2 regions of the Streptomyces sp. NPDC045968 genome follow, and region 2 is predicted to be linked to the other one. Evidence: predicted binding sites of a transcription regulator. Region 2 holds the regulator's gene; the other holds the start of a gene.

Region 1 (11,717 bases), on a different contig from region 2:
CCCATCGGGTTGCCGTGGGTCGCTCCGAAGAACGGCTCGGCGGCGGGCGAACGCCAGTCGAGCAGCAGCCGACGGCCGGCGCTGTCCGTGAGACCGAGCCGTCCGACGTACACGGGCTCGGAGTCGTCCGCACCGACCATGTGCCCGAGGCACAGGTCGAGCCCGAAGCGACGCAGTGCGCGCAGGCGAGCGGTCAGCCGGTGGATCTCCATGTCCCGGTCCATCGCCTGCTGGCCCAGGCCGCCGGGGGCCTTGCGTGCGGCGGTGAGGCGGTCGGAGAGCTCGGCGATCGACTGGTCCAGGCACTCCGCGATGGCAGCGAAGTGCTGCTCGTCACCGGCGATGAGCGTCGGATCGGCCTTGGAGGAGAGACGCTCGGGAAGGTCGAAGGCGCTGGTGGTCAGTGAAACACGCACTGAGTGAATCTCCCGTTTCCGCAGGTTCTTCTGGCTACAGCGAGTGATTCTGAGGGATGACCGGGGCCTTGCCGCAAGCCCCCCTGTGCGCTATAAGTTGAGAGTGGAAAGAGGTGGGTACTCCCTCTTCCTTCAGCTCCGCTCCGCAGGCAGGGCCTCTCGCACCGCCTGTGCGGTGGCTCGCGCGTCGTAACCCTCCGGGACACCCGCCACCAGAATGATGTCGCCCTTGATGTGCCGTGAGCGCAGCGGGGCGATCTCCTGGTACGCGGGCGAGTCCCACCAGGCCCGCGCCTCGGCGATCCCGGGGAACCCGATCATCACGACGGCCCCGGGCCAGCTGCCCTCCAACACCTCGTGCGGCGTGACGTGCACGAGGAAGTGTCCTCCGTACGGCTCGAAGGTGGCGGGGATGCGCTCCATGTACTCGGCGATCTCCGGGTGCGGGGCGGCGTCCTGGAGATGAGCGATGGCGTAGGCGGGCACGATGGTCCTTCCGGTCGGTGAGGTCGGTCTCCGTACGCCGAGCTTGGCATCGCACCGCACCGGGGTCGATTACCTCGCGGGTCATGACCCACCCGCCCGGCAACCGGGCGCCGCGACGTGCTCGGCGTTGTTCAGCATGAGCGTGGCGACCCGCGGGTCGCACCGGCGCACGCGGGGCACCAGGTGCGGCTCCGGCCCGGCCCGGACCTGGACGCGCGTTCACCGCACGGCCTGACGGGCCCTCAGCCCAGATGCCGGTCCCCCAGTGACACCAACAGCCGCCGCAGCGCGCCGTCGAGCGCCTGGCGGTCCTCGGGCGTCAGAGCCTCCAGCATCCGTTCCTCGTTGGCCACGTGGTCGACCACCGCCCGGTCGACGAGTTCCAGGCCGGCCTGCGTCAGGCGGACGCGGATGGCCCTGCGGTCGGCGGGGTCGGGGTGGCGTTCGATCAGGCCCTTGCGTTCCAGCTTGTCGAGACGGTTGGTGATCGCACCGGAGGTCACCATCGCCGACTTCAGGAGTCCGCCCGCGGTGAGTTCGTGCGGGGCGCCGACCCGGCGCAGGGTGGCGAGCACGTCGAACTCCGCGAACTCCAGACCGTGTTCGGCGAAGACCGGCTTCATGCCCTTGCTCAACAGGTGATCGGCACGCTTGATGCGGCCCACCAGGGCCATCGCGTCCAGTCCGGCGAGGCTCATGTCCGGGCGCTCGCGACGCCACTGGCCGCGCAGCTCGTCTATGGCATCGGAGTCCGTGCCGGGCTGCCGCTCCGCCTCGCGCTCACTCATTGCCGCGTTCCTCCCTCACCTGAGCCAGATCTCTCAACGTTCAGATACTTGACGTTCGCAGACCCCGTGGCTCACACTTATCTCAACGTTGAGAATAACAGCGTTGAGGGGAAATCCAAGGGGAGCGCCATGTCCATCACCAGCACCACACCCGCCGCGGGCACCACACCCACCACGCCCCACAGCAGCGGCACCCGACGCCCGGCCGCCCCGGGGCCCCGCACCTCCACCTCCCCCAAGGCGGCCCTGGGCATCGCCGCACTCGCCGCGATCGGGCCCGCCACCTGGGGCACCACCTACGTCACGACCACCGAACTCCTGCCCCCGGACCGCCCCCTGCTCGCCGCGGCCCTGCGCGCTCTGCCCGCCGGGCTCATCCTGCTCGCCCTCACCCGGCGCCTGCCGCGCGGCGACTGGTGGTGGAAGGCATCCGTGCTCGGGCTGCTGAACTTCGGGGCGTTCTTCCCGCTGCTGTTCTTCGGCGCCTACCACCTGCCAGGCGGCGTCGCCTCGACGGTCAGCGCGCTCATGCCGCTACTGGTGGCCGGATTCGGGGCCGGCGTGCTCAAGGTCCGGCCCACGCGCCGTACGTTGACCGCCGGACTCGTCGGGTTCGTGGGCGTCGGACTGCTCGTCCTGCGCGGGAGCGCCGAGGTCGACCTCGCGGGCATCACGGCCATGCTGACGGCCACCGTACTCATGGCGCTCGCCGTCGTGCTGAGCAAGCGGTGGGGGCGCCCCGAAGGCGTATCGCTGCTCGCCCTCACCGGCTGGCAGCTGACCGTCGGGGGCCTGGTGCTGGCACCCATCGCCCTCACGGCCGAGGGCCTGCCCGACCACTTCACCGGCGCGAACGTCGCCGGCTACGCCTACCTCGGCCTGATCGGCACAGCGGTCGCGTACGCCCTGTGGTTCCGCGGCATCGAACGCCTCCCGGCCTCCTCCGTGTCGTTCCTCGGCCTGACGAACCCGATCGTCGCCACGCTCGCCGGACTGCTGTTCCTCGGACAGACCCTGACCGCCTGGCAGATCGGCGGTCTGGCCCTGGTGGTCGCGAGCGTCGCACTCGGCCAGAACCTCCGCCCGGCCCGGCGCCGCACCACCCCGGCCGCCTGAACCGCACCCGCACCCACGCCCACACCCACACCCACAAGGAGCCGATCCCATGCGCATCACCGTCTTCGGAGCAGCCGGAAACGTCGGCAGCCGCGTCGTCACCGAGGCACTCACCCGGGGCCACGAGGTCACCGCCGTCGTCCGCGACCGGGCCCGCTTCACCGCGCTGCACCCCGACGCCACCCACCGCACGGGGGACGCCGGAATCCCGGACCAGGTGGCGGAGCTGAGCGCCGGACAGGACCTCGTGGTCAACGCCACCCGCCCCGCCCCCGGCCACGAGGACGAGCACGCCGCCATCAGCCGGGCGTTACTGTCCGGCCTCGCCCGCACCGGCGTCCGGCTGATCATGGTCGGCGGGGCGGGCAGTCTCACCGTGCCCGGCACCCGGGGCGTCCTCGCGAGCGACGACCCGGCCTACGTCCCCGCCGCCTGGCGGCACATCGCCCTGGCCTCCAACGCCCAGTTCGACGCGATCCGCACCGCCGGGACGGAGGTCGACTGGGCGTATCTGAGCCCGTCCGCCCTCCTGGAGCCGGGCCGCCGCACCGGCACCTTCAGGCTCGGCACCGACGAGCTCCTGGTCGACGCCGAGGGCAACTCGGCCATCTCCATGGAGGACTTGGCGGTGGCACTCCTGGACGAGGCGGAACACCCCAAGCACCACCGCACCCGCTTCACCGCCGGATACTGACGGCCCCGCTCCCTCAGCGGACCGCCGGGTTCCTGATCACTTCGAACAGGCTGGTGAAGCTGTCGTCACCATGACCGGCCGCCATACCGCGCTCGAAGTGCTTCAGGACCGCGGCGGGCAGCGCGGTGTCGATGCCCGAGTCCTTCACCGTGTGGACGACGTGGTCCATGCTCGCCACACCCATGGCCAGCCGGTCCACTTCGCCCCGGTGGTCCCCCGCGTCGATCCGCGGCGTGTAGTACGCCAGGAAGTCCGGCATCGTGGCCATCGTCGACGAGGCGTACGGCAGGATCTCCGCGGCGGTGATGCCGTTGGCCTCCGCCAGCGCCACGGCGTGCAGCCAACTCAGTGCGGACGTCCAGAACATGTCCATCTGGATCTGGTAGAACAGCGCGGCGAGCCCCGGGTCCTCGCCGCGGTAGTCGGTGCCGGTGAGGGTCTCCAGCGTTTCCCGGTGCGCCTCGAAGACCTCTTTCGGGCCGCTGTAGAAGGTGGAGGAGTCGCTCCGCCCGATACCCGCGGGTGACACCCGCACTCCACCGGTCAGGTGCTGGGCGCCGTGCCCGGCGGCCCACTTCGCCGCCTCCCGGGCCTTTTCCGGCGTGTCCGAGCTGAGGTTGACCAGGACGCGCCCGGACAGCGCGTCGGCGGCCGGTTCGAGAATCGCGTACATCGCGTCGTAGTCCGTCAGGCTCAGCACCACCAGCTCACTGGCAGCCACCGCCTCCCCGGCCGAGCCGGCCAGGATCGCCCCCTTCGCCACCAGGTCGTCGGCCTTGCTCGCGGTCCTGTTCCACACGGTCACCCGGTGTCCCCGGTCCAGGAACGCGTCCGCCATCGCCTTGCCCATCGGGCCGAGTCCGACCACGGTCACCGCTGCGTGCTTACCCATGAGTGCCTCCTAGAACGAACGCTCTATCTAGTCAGGAACGTAGCACAGTTCTAAAACGAACGCTCTACCCATTAGATTGGAGGGGTGAAGACAAAAACGTCAGACGCGGCAAGCTCCCTCGGCACCCGGGAACGGATCGTCCGGGCGGCCTCGACGCTGATGCAGCGCCAGGGGTTCGACGGCACCGGGATCAAGCAGATCTCCCTGGAGGCCGGGGCCACCCTCGGCTCCGTCTACCACTTCTTCCCGGGCGGGAAGCAGGAGCTGGCCATCGCGGCCGTGCACCACGGGGACCGCGAATTCGCCGACCTGCTGCGCGAGATCCTCGACGGCGAGGAAGACCCGGGCCGGGCGATCACCGCCTGCACCCGCAGCCTCGCCGAGGGGCTGCGCGCCTCGGACTGGATCGAGGGCTGCCCGGTCACGGCCACCGCACTCGGGACGGCGGGCCGCTTCCCCGACATCCAGCAGGCCGCCGCCGAGGCGTTCGCCCGCTGGCAGTCCATCGTCTTCGAGAAGCTGCGCGGCGCCGGCATCCCCGAGGACGACGCGAACGACCTCGCCGCCACGGTGATCAGCACGCTGGAAGGTGCCGAACTCGCGGCGCAGGTCTCGCGGGACGCCCGCCCCCTGGATGTCGCGGGCCGCCACCTGGCCCAACTGATCGCGCTCCACCGGAATGCACCCGGAGCTCAAGCAGCGAGTTCCGAGCGCTCTTAACAAGGATTGGGGGGATGGGTCAGTTGTCCCACCCACCCACCCTGCCTGGCGAGTTGACTTTTCGTGACCGACTTGCCACGGATGGTCATCACGCTCTAGCGTGCGTCCCGGACAACAAAAAACGACCCCCGCCGGTGCTGGAACACCTGACAGGGGTCTGACCAACAAGATCGAAAGCGAGTCGATCCATGGCTGACACTCAGCTTAGTGCTGCCCCCTGCGCCCCGCACGTATCTCCGTCCGCGACTCCGCACCCGATGGCCAACCCGGGTTACGGAAAGCGCACGGCGCCGTACGAACGCCCCCGCACCGAACGCGACTTCGCGCACCTGCTCCCCCGTGACGGCGCCATCGCCGCGTACATCGACCGGCTTCCGGACGGCTCCGACATCTCCGTGAAGGCGCTGGCCAAGGCGCTCCCGTACGGGCAGTGCGCCGTACGGACCTCGCTCAACCGGCTCCAGGAGGCCGGCCATCTGCGCCGGGGCAGCGAGTGCGTCGCCACCGAGCAGGTCCTGCTCTGGGTGACCCGGACGTTCTTCTCCCGCACGGCCCGCGACGACGACTGGTGGGCGGCGTTCACCAGGGGCGACGTACCGCAGGAGCCGCAACGGCCCACCCGATCCCGGGCGTTCATCCTGCTGGCCTCGCTCGGCCGGACCGCGTCCAGCCTGTCGCTCTCCGCGGCGGACTGCGTGGACCTGGAACCGCAGGTCAGCGAGTGGTTCGAGCGGGGCGCCACGGAAGAAGAACTCCTCCGCGCCCTCACCGCCGGCCTGCCCAACCCGGTTCACCACCCCGCGTCCCTCGTCGGCAGGCGCCTGCACGACAAGATGCCACCCGAACGAGTCACTCCGGTCCACCGAACCGTCCTGCGCACCCTGGAATGCAGCGAGTGCCGCGCCCCGGGCACCCCCGAGGCGCTCCTCGGCGGCCGATGCGCGCCCTGCCGGGGGACGGACCCGGCCCCCCACTTCGGCCCGCCCGGAGCGGTACAGGCGGGGCACGTGCGCGCGCGCATGAGCGAGGTGCGGGCGGCGCTGATTCCGCGCCCCGAGCGGCCGAGCGTCAGGCGCTGACACCCGCCCTGCCAACACCTGCCCCCGTCTCCCTCGTTGGCCGTGTCGACGATGCCGCCTTTCGAAGGACGCCCATGCGCCGACGCTTCACCAGGTACCGTGCCGGAATCCTCTGCGCGGTGCTCGTCATGGCCACCTTCGTCGGGTTCCAGCTGACGTCACTGACCGGACGGGATTCCCCCGACTCGAAGAACTACCTCTCCTACGCCCTCCGGCTGAGCGGCGAAAGCCGAGCCTCGGCCACCGCTCAGGCCATCGACTACACCTGCGCCGACGAGGCCGACCGTCCCCTGGTCCGGGAATGCGTGCGGAAGCTGACGCGATCGACCGCGTACTGGACGCGGCACGGCAACACCACCGGCATGACCGGGCCCTTCTTCAACGCCCGCTTCATGGCGATCTACGAAGCGCGGCCCGGATATCCCTTGTTCCTGGTGCCGTTCATCGCCGTGTTCGGACTCGTCCTGGGCGTCTGGCTGGCCGGTGTGACCGTCGCCCTGGCCGGCAGCCTCTTCGTGCTGGCGACGCTGCGCGCCGCCGGTGCCCACTGGCCGGCCGCGTTGTGCGGGCAGATCCTCTTCCTGACCCTGCCCACCGGGGCCGTCGCGATGCTCCCCATGGCCGACGGACTCACCCTGGCCTGCACGGCGGCGGTCGCACTCGGCTGCACGCTGACCCTGAACGGGGAGCGCCGCAGGGCCGGGACCGCCCTCGTCGCGGGCGGCCTCCTCGTGGCCTTCCTGGCGCGCTACTCCCAGGCGCTCCTGCTGGCCGCCGCCCTCACGGCCGCCTTCGGCGGACTCGCCTGGTACCGCAAGCGCCGCCACCGCCCGCACCGGCCGGCGCTGGGCCTCCTCGTCCTCTGCGGCGGCCTGGCCCTGGCCATGCAGCTGACCACGTACGTACTGGGCTGGCCCTCCGGACACGACAGCGCCCAGGACCTGCTGACCCACCACTACCAGCGTCCGGACGTGCCCGACCCCTGGCCCGGGTTTTTCACCCAGGAAAAGATCTTCTGGTCGGCCTGGGCGGACCACCAGCTCAAGGACCCCTTACTTCTCATCACCCTGGCCCTGGCCGCGTGCTCCACGCTCCGACGCCCCACGTACCTCGGCCTGCTCGCCGCCGCCACGGCCGCGGGCGGCGTACTCAACCAGGCCGGACACCCCAACCTCGACATGCTGGCCGGTCAACGCCTCATCGTCCTGATCTGGTTCCTCCCGGTCCTCACGATCCCGCTGCTCCTCACGGCACGGCGTGGGACGAGCGGACGCGGAACGGCCCCGGCCCCCGGGACGAATCCCAGGGGCCGGGGCCGGCAACGTACTGCTGCGAACAGCTGAACAGCTATGGAGCTACTGATCCGGGAGGGATCAGAAGTCCATGTCACCGCCCGGCATGCCGCCCGGGGCGGCCGCGCCGGCCTTCTCGGGCTTGTCGGCGATGACGGCCTCGGTGGTGAGGAAGAGCGCGGCGATGGACGCGGCGTTCTGCAGAGCGGAGCGCGTGACCTTCGCCGGGTCGATGATGCCCTCGGCGATCATGTCGACGTACTCGCCGGTCGCGGCGTTGAGGCCGTGACCGATCGGCAGGTTGCGCACCTTCTCGACGACGACGCCACCCTCAAGACCACCGTTGACGGCGATCTGCTTGAGCGGGGCCTCCAGCGCGAGCTTCACGGCGTTGGCGCCCGTGGCCTCGTCACCGGTCAGGTCGAGCTTCTCGAAGACGGCCGTGGCCTGGAGCAGAGCCACGCCACCACCGGCGACGATGCCCTCCTCGACGGCGGCCTTGGCGTTGCGCACCGCGTCCTCGATGCGGTGCTTGCGCTCCTTGAGCTCGACCTCGGTCGCGGCGCCGGCCTTGATGACGGCCACGCCGCCGGCCAGCTTCGCGAGGCGCTCCTGGAGCTTCTCGCGGTCGTAGTCCGAGTCGGAGTTCTCGATCTCGGCACGGATCTGCTTGACGCGACCCTGAACCTGGTCGCTCTCGCCCGCACCGTCGACGATCGTGGTCTCGTCCTTGGTGATGACGACCTTGCGGGCGCTGCCGAGCAGGTCCAGGCCGGCGTTCTCCAGCTTGAGACCGACCTCCTCGGAGATGACGGTGCCACCGGTGAGGATGGCGATGTCGCCGAGCATGGCCTTGCGGCGGTCACCGAAGCCCGGAGCCTTGACGGCGACGGACTTGAAGGTGCCACGGATCTTGTTGACGACCAGGGTCGACAGGGCCTCGCCCTCGACGTCCTCCGCGATGATCAGCAGGGGCTTGCCCGACTGCATGACCTTCTCCAGCAGCGGAAGGAGGTCCTTCACGTTGCTGATCTTGGAGTTGACGATCAGGATGTACGGGTCGTCGAACGACGTCTCCATACGCTCCATGTCGGTGGCGAAGTACGCCGAGATGTAGCCCTTGTCGAAGCGCATACCCTCGGTGAGCTCCAGCTCCAGACCGAAGGTCTGGGACTCCTCGACGGTGATGACGCCTTCCTTGCCGACCTTGTCCATAGCCTCGGCGATCTTGGCGCCGATCTCGGTGTCAGCAGCGGAGATGGAGGCGGTCGAAGCGATCTGCTCCTTGGTCTCCACGTCCTTCGCCTGCTCCAGCAGAGCGGCGGAGACGGCCTCGACGGCCTTCTCGATGCCACGCTTCAGAGCCATCGGGTTGGCACCCGCGGCGACGTTGCGCAGACCCTCGCGGACGAGAGCCTGGGCGAGAACGGTGGCGGTGGTCGTACCGTCGCCGGCGACGTCGTCCGTCTTCTTGGCGACCTCCTTGACCAGCTCCGCACCGATCTTCTCGTACGGGTCCTCGAGCTCGATCTCCTTGGCGATGGAAACACCATCGTTGGTGATCGTGGGCGCGCCCCACTTCTTCTCGAGGACGACGTTACGGCCCTTGGGGCCGAGGGTGACCTTGACGGCGTCGGCGAGCTGGTTCATCCCGCGCTCGAGACCGCGCCGTGCCTCCTCGTCGAACGCGATGATCTTGGCCATGTGAAGTGGTCCTCCCGGACAGGGGTGGATTCTCCGGACCGAGAGGCGCCCGCGACGGACGGCCAGCGTGCTGTGTGGTTCCTTGCCCCACGCAGCCTGCGGGCCTCACCGGCCCGGTCCAAGTTTCTGTCACTCTCACCTGGAGAGTGCTAACGCCAATGATTAGCACTCGACCCCTGCGAGTGCAAGCGTCCCCCTCCGGATGTGGACAACCGGGCGCGTCCGGAAGAGCGGCGATCACGGGGCCGCACAGGGGGCACCGGCCGTACGGACCCACGGGGTCGTACAGACGCACGGAGGGCCCGCACCCCCTTGGGGGTACGGGCCCTACGCGCGTGAGTAGTGTCGTTGGCCGACTGCGCCGAGCTCAGCCGACGGCGAGCTTGACCATGTCCGCCTGCGGCCCCTTCTGGCCCTGCGAGATCTCGAATTCAACTCGCTGACCCTCTTCGAGGGTGCGGTACCCGTCCATCTGGATCGCGCTGTAGTGGACGAAAACATCCGCACCACCGTCGACCGCGATGAAGCCGTACCCCTTCTCCGCGTTGAACCACTTGACGGTGCCCTGAGCCATGCCTAACTCCCCTATTACTGGCCCTTGCACAGGACCGCACTTCGCGGGCCCGGGTCAGAACTCACCCTCCGACAGGAGAGGGTGTGTGCGCCGGAACGCGTCGACCGCGGCCGAATGTATCTGCCCAACTGCCCTCTGCAACAGGTCAATCGGACGAGAATTCTGGGCACAGCCGATCGCCCCTTTATGGGGAATTCATGAGATTCCTGGGCAAGTCGGGCCTGACAAAGGCCACTTATGGCTCAAGGGGGTCGCACACTTTGGCTGCTTCTTATCGGGGCCGGGCGCATTCTCATATGCGGGCGGCACAGGCAGCGGAGGGGACTTCCCAACTCTACCGCGCCTAACCATGCAGAATTGCCCCCTCCGCTTCTCTCGCGGAGGGGGCAATGGTGGTGACGCTGCGAAGTCAGCAGCCGCCTGCGACGGCCGGGATGATCGAGACACCGGCACCGTCCGGGGTGGCCGCGTCCAGGCCGCCCTCGAAGCGCACGTCGTCGTCGTTGACGTAGACGTTCACGAAGCGGCGCAGCTTGCCCTGGTCGTCCAGGACGCGGGCGGCGATGCCCGGGTGGTTCTTCTCCAGGGAGTCGATGACCTCGGAGAGGACCGCGCCCTCGGCCGAGACCTCGGCCTGGCCGTCCGTGTAGGTGCGGAGGATGGTGGGGATGCGGACCTTGACGCTCATGGTGGGTGCCTTCCTCGGGTCTCGGCGGGTGGTCAGCTGGTGGCGAGGCCGGCGGCGCGGAACGCGTCCAGGCTCGGCCGGATCGTCGCGGTCGCCTGCGAGGTCGCGGCCACCGCGTCGAGCGTCTTGAGGCCGTCACCGGTGTTCAGGACGACGGTGGTCAGGGTCGGGTCGAGCAGACCCGCCTCGATCAGCTTCTTCGTCACGCCGACCGTCACCCCGCCCGCGGTCTCCGCGAAGATGCCCTCGGTGCGGGCCAGCAGCTTGATCGCGTCGACGATCTGCTCGTCGTTCACGTCCTCCACGGCCCCACCGGTACGGCGGGCGATGTCCAGGACGTACGGCCCGTCGGCCGGATTCCCGATCGCCAGGGACTTGGCGATCGTGTTCGGCTTCTGGGGGCGCACGACGTCGTGACCGGCCTTGAAGGCCACCGACACCGGGGAACAGCCCTCGGCCTGCGCGCCGAAGATCTTGTACGGCTTGTCCTCGACCAGACCGAGCTTGATGAGCTCCTGGAGCCCCTTGTCGATCTTCGTGAGCTGCGATCCGGAGGCGATCGGGATCACGAGCTGGTCGGGCAGCTGCCAGCCGAGCTGCTCGCAGATCTCGTACGCGAGGGTCTTGGAGCCCTCGCCGTAGTACGGACGCAGGTTGACGTTGACGAAGCCCCAGCCCTCGCCGAGCGGGTCGCCGATGAGCTCGGAGCAGAAGCGGTTGACGTCGTCGTAATTGCCCTCGATGCCGACCAGCTCACCGCCGTACACCGCGGCCATGACGACCTTGCCCTGCTCCAGGTCGTGCGGGATGAACACGCAGGACCGGAAGCCGGCGCGGGCGGCGGCGGCGCCCACCGCACCGGCGAGGTTGCCGGTGGAGGAGCAGGAGAGGGTGGTGAAGCCGAACGCGCGGGCGGCCTCGACGGCGATCGCGACGACCCGGTCCTTGAAGGAGTGCGTCGGGTTCCCGGAGTCGTCCTTGACGAACAGTCCACCGGTGACGCCCAGTTCACGGGCGAGGTTGTCGGCCTTGACCAGCTTGGTGAAGCCGGGGTTGATGTTGGGCTTGTCCGCGACATCGGCGGGGACCGGCAGCAGCGGCGCGTAACGCCAGATGTTGTTGGGTCCGGCCTCGATGCGCTTCTTCAGCTCGTCGGGAGAGCCGCTCGGCAGGTCGTACGCCACTTCGAGCGGCCCGAAACAGGACGCGCAGGCGAACAGGGGGCCGAGCTCGAAACGCTCGCCGCACTCGCGGCAGGAAAGCGCCGC
Region 2 (11,717 bases):
GGTCAGCCGCACGGACTCGCGGTACGCGGTCGCGTACCGCAGCCGCTCGAAGAAGTGCTGTCCGCTGGCCGGGTAGTGCGCGGTGACGGGGTGCGGGACCTGGTCGAGATTGATGCGCTGGATCACGCCTGCGAGTCCCAGCGAGTGGTCGCCGTGGAAGTGGGTGACGCAGATCCGGTTGATGTCGTGCGCGGCGACCCCGGCCCGCAGCATCTGGCGCTGGGTGCCCTCGCCGGGGTCGAAGAGGATGCCCTCGCCGTCCCACCGCAGCAGGTAGCCGTTGTGGTTACGGTGCCGGGTGGGGACCTGGCTGGCGGTGCCGAGGACGACCAGTTCGCGTACGGACATGGGTGGGGCCGCCCGCTAGCCGGGGGGCCACTGGAGGCCGCGGCCGCCCAGGACGTGGGCGTGCGCGTGGAAGACGGTCTGTCCCGCGCCGGAACCGGTGTTGAGGACGATGCGGTATCCGGAGTCGGTGATCTTCTCGTCGGCCGCGACGCGACCGGCCTCGCGCAGCACGTCGGCGGCGATCTCCGGCTCGGCGGCGGCGAGCGAGGCCGCGTCCCGGTAATGGGCCTTCGGGATGACCAGAACGTGGGTCGGCGCCTGCGGGTTGATGTCGCGGAAGGCGACGGTGGTGTCGCTCTCGCGGACGATGGTCGCCGGGATGTCTCCCGTGACGATCTTGCAGAACAGGCAGTCGGGCTGCGGCTCTCCCGCCATGGCACGGCCTCCTCGGTCGCTGGTGATCAGTACGTGGGCATGCTATCCGTGAAGCAGGGCGCCGGTGGGGCCCTTCCTCAGCCCCAGCGGCCCGTGCGGCCCAGCAGGAGGGCGGTCGCGGCGGTCCCGGCCGTGGAGGTGCGCAGCACGCTGCGCCCGAGCCGGTAGGGGCGGGCGCCGGCCTGTGCGAAGGCCGCGAGTTCGTCCGGGGAGACGCCGCCCTCCGGGCCGACGACCAGCACGATGTCGCCCCCGGTGGGCAGTTCGGCGGTGGCGAGGGCCTCGCTGTCGTGCGCGCGGTCCTCGTGCAGCACACCCGCGAAGTCGGCGGCGGCCAGAAGCGCGGCCACCTGCTTGGTCGTCATCGCCTCGGTCACCTCGGGGAAGCGCACCCGACGGGACTGTTTCCCCGCCTCCCGGGCCGTACTGCGCCACTTGGCCAGCGACTTGAGACCTCGGTCGCCCTTCCACTGGGTGATGCAGCGGGAAGCCTGCCACGGCACGATCGCGTCGACGCCGGTCTCCGTCATGGTCTCGACGGCGACCTCGCCGCGGTCGCCCTTGGGCAGGGCCTGGACGACGGTGATACGGGGCGTGGGCGCCGGTTCCTCGTGCACGGACTCCAGGTCCGTCACGACGAGCCGGTCCTTCCCCTCGGCGGCCCGTACGACACCTTCCGCCCAGCGTCCGCGCCCGTCCGTCAGGACTACGTCCTCACCGGCGTGCAGCCGCTTCACGGAGACGGCGTGCCGTCCCTCGGGGCCGTCCAGGACGAACTCGGCCCCGCCGGGGAGCTGTTCGACGACGAAGACCGGTGCCGTCACTGGGCACTCCTCACACTCAGGGCCGCGCGCGCGGCGTCCAGTTCGGCGGCGAGCAGGTCGATCAGTTCCCCGGCGGGCAGCTCGCGTGCCATCCGGTGCCCCTGGCCCGCCCACAGCGCCATGCCCTGGGCGTCCCCCGCCTTGGCGGCGGCCTTGCGCAGCCCGCTCGTCATCTGGTGCACCTGCGGGTAGGCGGCCGGGGCGTAGGGGCCGTGCTCGGTCACGAAGCGGTTGACGAGACCGCGCGCGGGGCGCCCGGAGAACGCCCGGGTCATCGCGGTCCGTACGAACAGCGGGTTGGTCAGTGCCTGCTTGTGCAGCAGGTGGGCCCCGGACTCGGGGGTGGCCAGGAAGGCGGTGCCGAGCTGCGCCGCGTCGGCGCCCGCCGCGAGCACGGCGGCGATCTGGGAGCCGCGCATCAGCCCGCCCGCCGCGATGAGCGGCACCTGCACGCTCTCGCGTACCTGGGCGAGGAGGGACAGCAGCCCTATGCCGGATTGGTCGGCCTGGGGGTCGTCGCGGTGCGTGGACCGGTGGCCGCCGGCCTCCACCCCCTGGACGCAGACGGCGTCGGCGCCCGCCCACTGCGCGGCCTGGGCCTCCTCGGCGGAGGTGACGGTCACGACGGTGTACGTGCCCGTCTGGGCGAACGCGTCGAGGATCTCGCGGGAGGGGCAGCCGAAGGTGAAGGAGACGACGGGCACCGGGTCCTCCAGGAGGATCGCGGTCTTGGCCTCGTAGCCGTCGTCGCCGCCGCCGTCCACCTCGCCGAGCGGGGTCTCGTACCAGAGCGCCTCACCGGCGAGCTGGTGCCGGTACACCTCGACGGAGCTCGGGTCGGCGTGGCCGGTCTGCGGCATGAAGAGGTTGACGCCGAAGGGCTGGGCGGTCAGTCCGCGTACCTGTTTGATCTCGTTGTACATGCCGTCCGCCGTCTTGTACCCGGCGGCGAGGAAACCGAGCCCACCGGCTTCGGCGACAGCGCCGACGAGCTGCGGGCCGGACACTCCGCCCGCCATGGGGGCCTGCACGATCGGATACCGGCAGAGATCGGTCAACGCGGAGGACATGAGCGCATCGTGCCACGTCCGGTGCACCGCACCGAATCAGCCATGGGGCGGCGCGGACGGTATACCACCGCAGCTCGCACCACACGCCGCACCGCCCGCCGGTACGGGACCGACGGGCGGTGCGGGGTAAGGCGACAAGCGGTGCGGCGAACGCGGTCAGCGCCCGTTGAACGCGTCCTTCAGCCGGGAGAAGAGCCCCTGCTGGCCTGGCTGGAACTGCCCGGTGGGCCGCTCCTCGCCGCGCAGCTTCGCGAGCTCCCGCAGGACCCGTTCCTGCTCCGCGTCCAGCTTCGACGGGGTCATGACCTCGACGTGCACGATCAGGTCGCCGCGCCCGCCACCGCGCAGGTGCGTGATGCCGCGCCCGTGCAGCGGGACCGACTGGCCGGACTGCGTGCCCGGCCTGATGTCGATCTCCTCCATGCCGTCCAGCGTCTCCAGCGGCACCTGGGTGCCGAGGGCCGCCGCCGTCATCGGGATGGTGACCGTGCAGTGCAGGTCGTCGCCGCGCCGCTGGAACACCGCGTGCGACAGCTCGTGGATCTCGACGTACAGATCGCCGGCCGGTCCGCCGCCGGGGCCGACCTCGCCCTCGCCCGCGAGCTGGATGCGGGTGCCGTTGTCGACACCTGCCGGGATCTTCACCGTCAGGGTGCGTCGCGAGCGGATGCGGCCGTCTCCGGCGCACTCGGGGCACGGGGTCGGCACGACCGTACCGAAGCCCTGGCACTGCGGGCAGGGCCGCGAGGTCATGACCTGGCCGAGGAAGGACCGGGTGACCTGCGAGACCTCACCGCGGCCGCGGCACATGTCACAGGTCTGCGCCGAGGTGCCGGGTGCGGCGCCCTCTCCGCTACAGGTCGTACAGACGACCGCCGTGTCGACCTGGATGTCCTTGGTCGTACCGAAGGCCGCCTCGGAGAGGTCGATCTCCAGCCGGATCATGGCGTCCTGGCCGCGCCGGGTCCGCGAACGGGGCCCGCGCTGGGACGCCGTACCGAAGAACGCGTCCATGATGTCGGAGAAGTTGCCGAAGCCACCCTGTCCGAATCCGCCCGCGCCACCGCCGCCCGAGGCGGACAGCGGGTCGCCGCCGAGGTCGTAGACCTGCTTCTTCTGCGGGTCCGACAACACCTCGTAAGCGGCGTTGATCTCCTTGAACCGCTCCTGGGTCTTCGGGTCCGGGTTGACATCCGGGTGCAGCTCGCGGGCGAGCCTGCGGAATGCCTTCTTGATCTCGTCCTGAGATGCGTCGCGGCGCACGCCGAGTACGGCGTAGTAGTCCGTGGCCACTTACGACTCCGCCAGGATCTGTCCGACGTAACGTGCCACTGCGCGTACCGCTCCCATCGTTCCGGGGTAGTCCATGCGGGTCGGTCCGACCACGCCGAGTTTGGCGACTGCCTCGTCGCCCGAACCGTAGCCGACCGCGACCACGGACGTGGAGTTGAGGCCCTCGTGGGCATTCTCGTGACCGATACGTACGGTCATGCCCGAGTCCTTGGCCTCACCGAGCAGCTTCAGCAGCACGACCTGCTCCTCCAATGCCTCCAGCACCGGCCGGATCATCACAGGGAAGTCGTGCCCGAAGCGGGTGAGGTTGGAGGTGCCGCCGATCATCAGCCGCTCCTCCGTCTCTTCCACCAGAGTTTCGAGAAGGATCGAGAGCACCGTGGAAACGGTTCCCCTGTCCTCGCCCTCGAAGGACTCCGGCAAGTCCTGCACCAGCTGCGGGACATCCGCGAAGCGGCGGCCCACGACACGGCTGTTGAGCCGCGCCCGGAGGTCCGCCAGGGATGTCTCACCGAACGGCGCAGGACAGTCGATCATACGCTGTTCGACCCGGCCGGTGTCCGTGATCAGTACCAGCATCAGCCGGGCCGGAGCCAGGAGAAGCAGCTCCACGTGCCGCACCGTCGAACGGGTCAGCGAGGGGTACTGCACGACGGCGACCTGACGGGTCAGCTGCGCGAGCAGCCGCACGGTCCGGCCCACGACGTCGTCGAGGTCGACCGCGCCGTCGAGGAAGTTCTGAATGGCCCTGCGCTCCGGCGACGACAGGGGCTTGACGCCCGCGAGCCGGTCGACGAAGAGCCGGTAGCCCTTGTCCGTCGGGATGCGCCCCGCGCTGGTGTGGGGCTGGGCGATGAAGCCCTCGTCCTCCAGCACCGCCATGTCGTTGCGGACCGTGGCCGGGGAGACCCCGAGGTTGTGCCGCTCGGTCAGCGCCTTGGAGCCGACCGGCTCCTCGGTGCCGACGTAGTCCTGGACGATGGCGCGCAGCACTTCGAGTCTGCGTTCGCTGAGCATCGCGCACACCTCCAGCTGTGGTTCTCGGTCTCTGCCTGGCACTCTGTACGTTCGAGTGCCAGCAATCCCCCCGGTCAGTGTACGGGGGTGGGGTGGCCCCCGGGCAAGGGCGACCGGCCACGCTACCGCGAGACTGCGCAGGTCGATGCCGATAGCGTCGTTGTATGGACGTCTCTTGGGAAGAGCTGGGCTGGGAGCGGTTGGGCAACGGTGTGGGCCGCCGACGCCTTCCGGTGTGGGATGCGACGGCAGGACTGGTGGCGGGAGCGGAGGGTGTCCTGCTCTTCGACACCGGTTCGTCGCTCCGTGAGGGCGCCGAGCTGCGGTCCCAGGCGCAGCGCCTGCTCGGCCGGAGGGTGACGCATATCGCACTGAGTCACCCGCACTTCGATCATGTTCTGGGCACGGCGGCGTTCGCCGGGGCCGAGGTGTACGGGGCGGTCGGCGTCGCCGGTCTGCTCAGGAACGCGGCGGACGAGCTGCACAGCTCGGCGGCGCACCACGGGGTCCCCGAGCACGATGCCGCGGAAGCGGTGGACGTGCTGGTCGCCCCGCATCACGAGGTGTGCGGGGAGTGGACGCTCGATCTGGGCGGCGGGCTCCAGGTGCTGCTGGCCAATGTGGGGCCGGGGCACAGCGGTCACGACCTGGCCGTCCTGGTGCCGGGCACGCCCGCGGTGGTGTTCTGCGGCGATCTGGTCGAGCAGTCCGGCGATCCGCAGGCCGGCGACGACGCCATCCCCTCCCGCTGGCCTGCCGCCCTGGACCGGCTGCTGGCGCTGGGCGGCGAGGAGGCGGTGTACGTACCGGGGCACGGGGCGGTGGTGGACGCGGCGTTCGTCCGGATGCAGCGTGATCAACTGGCGGCGCGGTTCGGCGTGTCGTGACCGTCGGCCGCCGTATCGTCGTGCGATGCGCAGCTATCAGCCGGACCTGACCCCGCCGTGGAAGAAGTCCGTACCGGCCCCCGAGGTCCCCGCCGAGCCCGATCTGGTCGTCGAGGAGGCCGCCACCGGCTTCTGCGGGGCGGTGATCCGCTGCGAGAAGACGGCGCAGGGGCCGACGGTCACCCTGGAGGACCGCTTCGGCAAGCACCGGGTGTTCCCGATGGAGCCGCGCGGCTTCCTGCTGGAGGGCCGGGTCGTCACGCTGGTCCGCCCCACGTCCGCCTCCGCCGCCCCCGCCCATCCCGCCCGTACGGCCTCCGGGTCGCTGGCGGTCCCCGGGGCGCGTGCGCGGGTGGCACGGGCGGGCCGGATCTATGTGGAGGGCCGCCACGACGCGGAACTGGTCGAGCGGGTCTGGGGCGACGACCTCCGGATCGAGGGCGTGGTCGTCGAGTACCTGGAGGGCATCGACGACCTCCCCGCGATCGTCCGCGACTTCTCCCCCGGCCCGGACGCGCGCCTGGGCGTGCTGGTCGACCACCTGGTCCCGGGCTCGAAGGAGTCCCGCATCGCCGCCCAGGTCTCGGATGGCCACGTCCTGGTGGTGGGCCACCCGTACATCGACGTCTGGGAAGCGGTGAAGCCGTCCTCCGTGGGCATCCCGTCCTGGCCGAGGGTCCCGCACGGCCAGGACTGGAAGACGGGCGTGTGCCGCGCCCTGTCCTGGCCGGAGAACACGGGGGCGGCCTGGCAGCGCATCCTCTCGACGGTCCACTCGTACCGCGACCTGGAACCGGAGCTGCTGGGCCGGGTGGAAGAACTGATCGACTTCGTGACGGCCCCGGAGTAGGCCCGCCTTCCCATTTTCAGCCCGTCCGGCGCTTGAGGACCGGGGCCCGGGGCAGAGCCCCGGTGCGCCCGCCGCGGGCGTCAGTCCACCAGGTCCCGGACCACCGCGTCCGCCAGCAACCGCCCCCGCAACGTCAGCACCGCCCGCCCCGAAGCGAACGCCCCCGCCTCCAGCAGCCCGTCCCCCACCGCGCGCCCCGCCGCCGCCAGCCCCGCGGGAGCCAGCAACGACAGCGGGCAGCCGTCCACCAGCCGCAGCTCCAGCAGAATCCGTTCCACCCGCCGGTCCTCCGCGGACAGGACCTCACGCCCCGCTCCCGGCGACCGTCCTTCGGCCAGGGCCTGCGCGTACGCTCCCGGGTGCTTCACGTTCCACCACCGCACACCCCCCACATGGCTGTGCGCCCCGGGCCCCGCGCCCCACCAGTCGGCCCCGCGCCAGTACAGCTCGTTGTGCAGGCAGCGTCCCTCCGGCGTCCGGGACCAGTTCGACACCTCGTACCAGGAGAAGCCCGCCGCGGCCATCGCCTCGTCCGCGATCAGATAACGGTCCGCGTGCGCGTCGTCATCGGTCATCGGGATCTCCCCGCGACGGATGCGCCGGGCCAGCTGGGTGCCTTCCTCGACGATCAGCGCGTACGCCGACACATGGTCGGGTCCGGCACCGATCGCCGCGTCGAGGGAGGCCCGCCAGTCGTCGTCGGACTCCCCCGGCGTGCCGTAGATCAGGTCGAGGTTGACGTGCTCGAAGCCCGCGTCCCGCGCCTCGGCGACGCAGGCCTCGGGCCGGCCGGGCGTATGCGTCCGGTCGAGGATCTTCAGCACGTGCTGCCGTGCGCTCTGCATCCCAAAGGAAACCCGGTTGAAGCCGCCTTCCCGCAGCGCCGCCAGGTACGCCGGATCGACGGACTCCGGATTCGCCTCCGTCGTCACCTCCGCGTCGTCCGCGAGCCCGAACTCGTCACGGATCGCCCCCAGCATCCGTACGAGATCGGCTGCGGGCAGCAGCGTCGGCGTCCCGCCCCCGACGAAGACCGTACGGACCGGCCGCGGGTCGTCGCCGAGCACCTTGCGGGCCTGGCGGACCTCTTCGACCAGGTGCGCCGCGTAGTTGTCCCGCGAGGCCAGCGCACCACCGGAACCACGCAGCTCGGTGGCGGTGTAGGTGTTGAAGTCGCAGTACCCGCAGCGCGTCGCGCAGTACGGGACGTGCAGATAGAAGCCGAGCGGTCGGTCGGCGGCGCCGTCCAGGGCGTGGCTGGGCAGCGCCCCGTCGTCGGGCACGGGCTCACCATCGGGCAGTACGGAAGGCATACCGTCCATTGTCACTCGCCGCCGGAGCTGCCCCGCCCACCCGCGTCCCGGTCGGCCTGGAGCACCAGAAGAGCGAGGTCGTCGTCGGGCGGCCGCTCGGCGAAGTCGTGGACGGCCCGCTTGATCCGGTCCGCGATCCCCTCGGCGGGCAGCCCCGCGCAGCCGGCCAGGGCCCGTGCCAGCCCGTCCCCGTCGTCGAACATGGCCGGCCCGGAACGCCGCTCCGTCACCCCGTCGGTGACGCACAGCAGACTCTCGCCCGGCGCCAGATCGAAGCTCTGGCTCTCGTACGCGACGTCCTCGACGACCCCGAGCAGCACCTGTGGCTCCGCGGCGGAGCGTACGGACCCGTCCGGGCGCAGCAGCAGGGGCAGCGGATGGCCGGCGCTGGCGACCGTGCAGCGCACCCCGCCGCCGGGGAGCGGTACCACCTCCCCGTACAGGAGGGAGAGGAAGCGGGACTGCGAGCCGTCCAGGATCTGCTGGCCGCCCGCCGCCGCGACCATCAGCGCGGCGGCCTCGGCCGCCTCCATCGCGTCGTCGAGGAGCAGCCGGTTGAGCCGGTCCAGGACCTTGCCGACGCCGAAGCCCTCACGGGACAGGAGCCGCAGCCAGGGGCGGGCGAGGCCGGTGACGACGGCGGCCTCGGGGCCGCTGCCCTGGACGTCGCCGAGGACGAAGCACCAGCGGTCGCCCGGGCACGGGAAGATGTCGTAGAAGTCACCCCCCACGACGCCGTCGTCGCCCGGTTCGTATACCAGGGCGCTGGTGACGCCGGGGATCTCCGCGACCTTGCTGGGCAGCAGCCCGCGCTGGAGGATGCGGCTGATCGTCGCCTGCCGGGTGTAGGCGCGGGCGGCGCCGACGGCGAGGCCGACGCGCCGTACGAAGTCCTCGATCAGCGAGGCGACGTCGTCGGGGACCCGGGGGACGCCTTCGCGGCCGACGAGCACGGTGCCGAGCGGGCGTCCGCCGGCGGTGATGCGGTAGGCGAGCGCGGCTCCGTCGCGGCCTCCGGGCAGCGGACCCGTGCCGTCGCCGCGCGCCCACTCCGCCCCGTGCTCCGGCCCCTGCTCCGGCCGGCTGTCCGGTGAGGCGTCTGCGGCACCCGCCCCGGGGTCGTCCCCGGGCCACGGCACGGGGACCGGGCCCGTACCGACGCTGCCGGGCAGTCTGAGCGGTTCCTTCTCCAGCACCGTACGCAGCTGTTCGGTCCCGGTCTCGTCGCTGTGCCAGACGCGGGCCAGCCGCGGGGCCGCCCCGGGCCCCGCCCCCTCGCTCTCCAGCCAGATCGCGCACCAGTCGGCGAGCCTCGGTACCAGCAGCTGTCCCGCTATGGCCGCCACCAGGTCCTCGTCGAGCTGGCCGGCCAGCAGGTCGGACGCCTCGGCGAGGAAGGAGAGCGCGGCCCGGCTGTCCCAGTCCGCGTCGTCGCGTTCGACGCGCCGGGTCGCGGGGGCGAGGATCTCCGCGGCGCGCAACCCGTGCTGGACCGCGTCCTCCTCCGACGGGCCGGGTGCCCCGCCCCAGTCGTCTATGCAGAGGCGGGCCCAGACGGTCTTGAGGCCGGTGCGGTAGGTGATGCCCCACGACTCGGCGAGGGTGGCGACGAGCTGTAACCCGCGGCCGTACTCCGAGGGGTCGGGGCCGGGTGCCGGCCCGGTCCCGGGCCCCTCGCCGCGTACGGCGCGGGCGGGGTGGTGGTCGGTGACTTCCATCACCAGGGCCGCCGTCTCGCCCGCGGACGCCTCGTCGAGGCGCAGGAGCAGTTCGACCGTCGTCCCGGCGTGCACGACCGCGTTGGTGACCAGTTCGTTGGCCACGGTCACCGCGTCGTCGGCGAGCCGGTCGCTGAACCCCACGGCGGCGGGCACGCCGAGCCCGGCCCAGTCGGCGAGGGCGGCGCGGACGAACCCTCGCGCCGCGGAGGGCGTGAGAGCGATTCCGGGCAGGCTCGTACGGACCACCGGACGCGGATCGTCGCGGTGACCTGCGACAACGGCGGCGGGACGGTGAACGATGTCCCGCTGCAAGGGAACTGGCCCCACGGTGCGGCTCCTACCGGGTCTCACGAGATGCGGCCGACGACACACGACAGAGTGACAGACCGGCCGCGCACATAAGCACCGAGTTACCGAAGTGGGTGCGGGAGCGGCGCGAACGAACGGCAGGCGAGCTCATGGAAACGCGGACGGGGCCGGTGGGTTACCAGCCCCACCGGCCCCGTCCACGTGCTTCCTCGCTCACACGCCGGAGCGCCCGCGCGTCACGCCTCGCGGGACCCCGCGTACATCTCCTCGATGAGCGCCTTGTACTCGCGCTCCACGACCGGCCGCTTCAGCTTCAGGCTCGGGGTCAGCTCGCCGTGCTCGATGTCGAGGTCACGCGGCAGCAGCCGGAACTGCTTGATGGTCTGCCAGCGCTGGAGACCCTCGTTCAGGCGCTTCACATAGCCGTCGATGAGCTCCACCGTCTGCGGCGCCGCCACGACCTGTGCGTACGACTTGCCGCCGAGGCCGTTCTCGGCGGCCCAGCCGAGGAGAGCCTGCTCGTCGAGGGCGATCAGGGCGGTGCAGAAGTTACGGTCCGCGCCGTGCACCAGGATGTTGGAGACGAACGGGCACACCGCCTTGAACTGGCCCTCGACCTCGGCCGGGGCGATGTACTTGCCGCCGGACGTCTTGATCAGGTCCTTCTTGCGGTCGGTGATCCGCAGGTAGCCGTCGGCGGAGAGCTCGCCGATGTCGCCCGTGTGGAACCAGCCGTCGGACTCCATCACCTCGGCGGTCTTCTCGGGCAGCCGGTGATAGCCCTCCATCAGGCCCGGGCCGCGCAGCAGGATCTCGCCGTCGTCCGCGATGCGGACCTCGGTGCCGGGGAACGGCTTGCCGACCGTGCCGGTGCGGTAGGCCTCGCCCGGGTTCACGAAGGAGGCGGCGCTGGTCTCGGTGAGGCCGTAGCCCTCCAGGATGTGGATGCCGGCGCCCGCGAAGAAGAAACCGATGTCGGGGGCGAGCGCCGCGGAGCCGGAGACGCAGGCACGGAGCCGGCCGCCGAACGCCTCGCGGATCTTGGCGAAGACGAGGGTGTCGGCGACCTTGTGCTGGGCGCCGAGCGCGAACGGCACGGAGGCCTTGCCGGTGCGGCGGAAGTTGTCCTGCGACACCTTCGCGTACTCCCGGGCGACCCCGGCGGCCCACTGGAAGATCTTGTACTTGGCGCCGCCTCCGGCCCGTGCCTTGGAGGCGACTCCGTTGTAGACCTTCTCGAAGATCCGGGGGACGGCCGCCATGTAGGTCGGCTGGACCACCGGGAGGTTCTCGATGATCTTGTCGACGCGGCCGTCGACCGCGGTGACGTGACCGATCTCGATCTGGCCGGAGGTGAGGACCTTGCCGAAGACGTGCGCGAGCGGCAGCCAGAGGTACTGGACGTCGTCCGTGGTGAGCTCGACGGCGGTGACGGTGGCCTTGGCCATGTACGACCAGTTGTCGTGCGGCAGCCGTACACCCTTGGGACGGCCGGTGGTACCCGAGGTGTAGATCAGGGTCGCCAGCTTGTCCGCGGTGATCGCCGAGACCCGGTCCGTGACGGCGTCCGGGTGCTTCTCCAGGTGCTCGGCGCCCTTGGCCTCCAGATCGGCCAGCGTGAGAATCCAGCCCTCGGGGTCGTCGTCGGCGGGCTCGACACCTGTCGGGTCGATGACGACGACGTGGGCCAGGTCCGTGAGCTCCGAGCGG

What was found. Region 2 encodes HrcA, which represses chaperone genes, less so after heat shock. Its sites were predicted from a motif close to TTNGCACTCNGNNNNNCNGAGTGCNAA; they were not measured.
Region 1: a site for HrcA is predicted at 9,350-9,376, ahead of groL (chaperonin GroEL). Genes of this name have one in related genera too.

The regions. Positions count from the first base shown of each region.
Region 1 is NZ_JBWKLF010000017.1:17,633-29,349, forward strand. It holds gene helR (RNA polymerase recycling motor ATPase HelR) at 1-416, opposite strand, end outside; gene AC07FA_RS32720 (DUF1330 domain-containing protein) at 549-902, opposite strand; gene AC07FA_RS32725 (MarR family winged helix-turn-helix transcriptional regulator) at 1,145-1,690, opposite strand; gene AC07FA_RS32730 (EamA family transporter) at 1,820-2,806, shown strand; gene AC07FA_RS32735 (NAD(P)-dependent oxidoreductase) at 2,856-3,500, shown strand; gene AC07FA_RS32740 (NAD(P)-dependent oxidoreductase) at 3,514-4,392, opposite strand; gene AC07FA_RS32745 (TetR/AcrR family transcriptional regulator) at 4,477-5,112, shown strand; gene AC07FA_RS32750 (hypothetical protein) at 5,370-6,191, shown strand; gene AC07FA_RS32755 (hypothetical protein) at 6,266-7,534, shown strand; gene groL (chaperonin GroEL) at 7,565-9,187, opposite strand; gene AC07FA_RS32765 (cold-shock protein) at 9,555-9,761, opposite strand; gene AC07FA_RS32770 (MoaD/ThiS family protein) at 10,171-10,449, opposite strand; gene thrC (threonine synthase) at 10,482-11,717, opposite strand, start outside.
Region 2 is NZ_JBWKLF010000001.1:526,424-538,140, reverse strand. It holds gene AC07FA_RS02220 (ribonuclease Z) at 1-348, opposite strand, end outside; gene AC07FA_RS02215 (histidine triad nucleotide-binding protein) at 364-723, opposite strand; gene AC07FA_RS02210 (16S rRNA (uracil(1498)-N(3))-methyltransferase) at 801-1,547, opposite strand; gene AC07FA_RS02205 (nitronate monooxygenase) at 1,544-2,617, opposite strand; gene dnaJ (molecular chaperone DnaJ) at 2,774-3,910, opposite strand; gene hrcA (heat-inducible transcriptional repressor HrcA) at 3,911-4,927, opposite strand; gene AC07FA_RS02190 (MBL fold metallo-hydrolase) at 5,092-5,814, shown strand; gene AC07FA_RS02185 (DUF3097 domain-containing protein) at 5,840-6,664, shown strand; gene hemW (radical SAM family heme chaperone HemW) at 6,745-7,986, opposite strand; gene AC07FA_RS02175 (SpoIIE family protein phosphatase) at 7,989-10,025, opposite strand; gene AC07FA_RS02170 (AMP-dependent synthetase/ligase) at 10,244-11,717, opposite strand, start outside.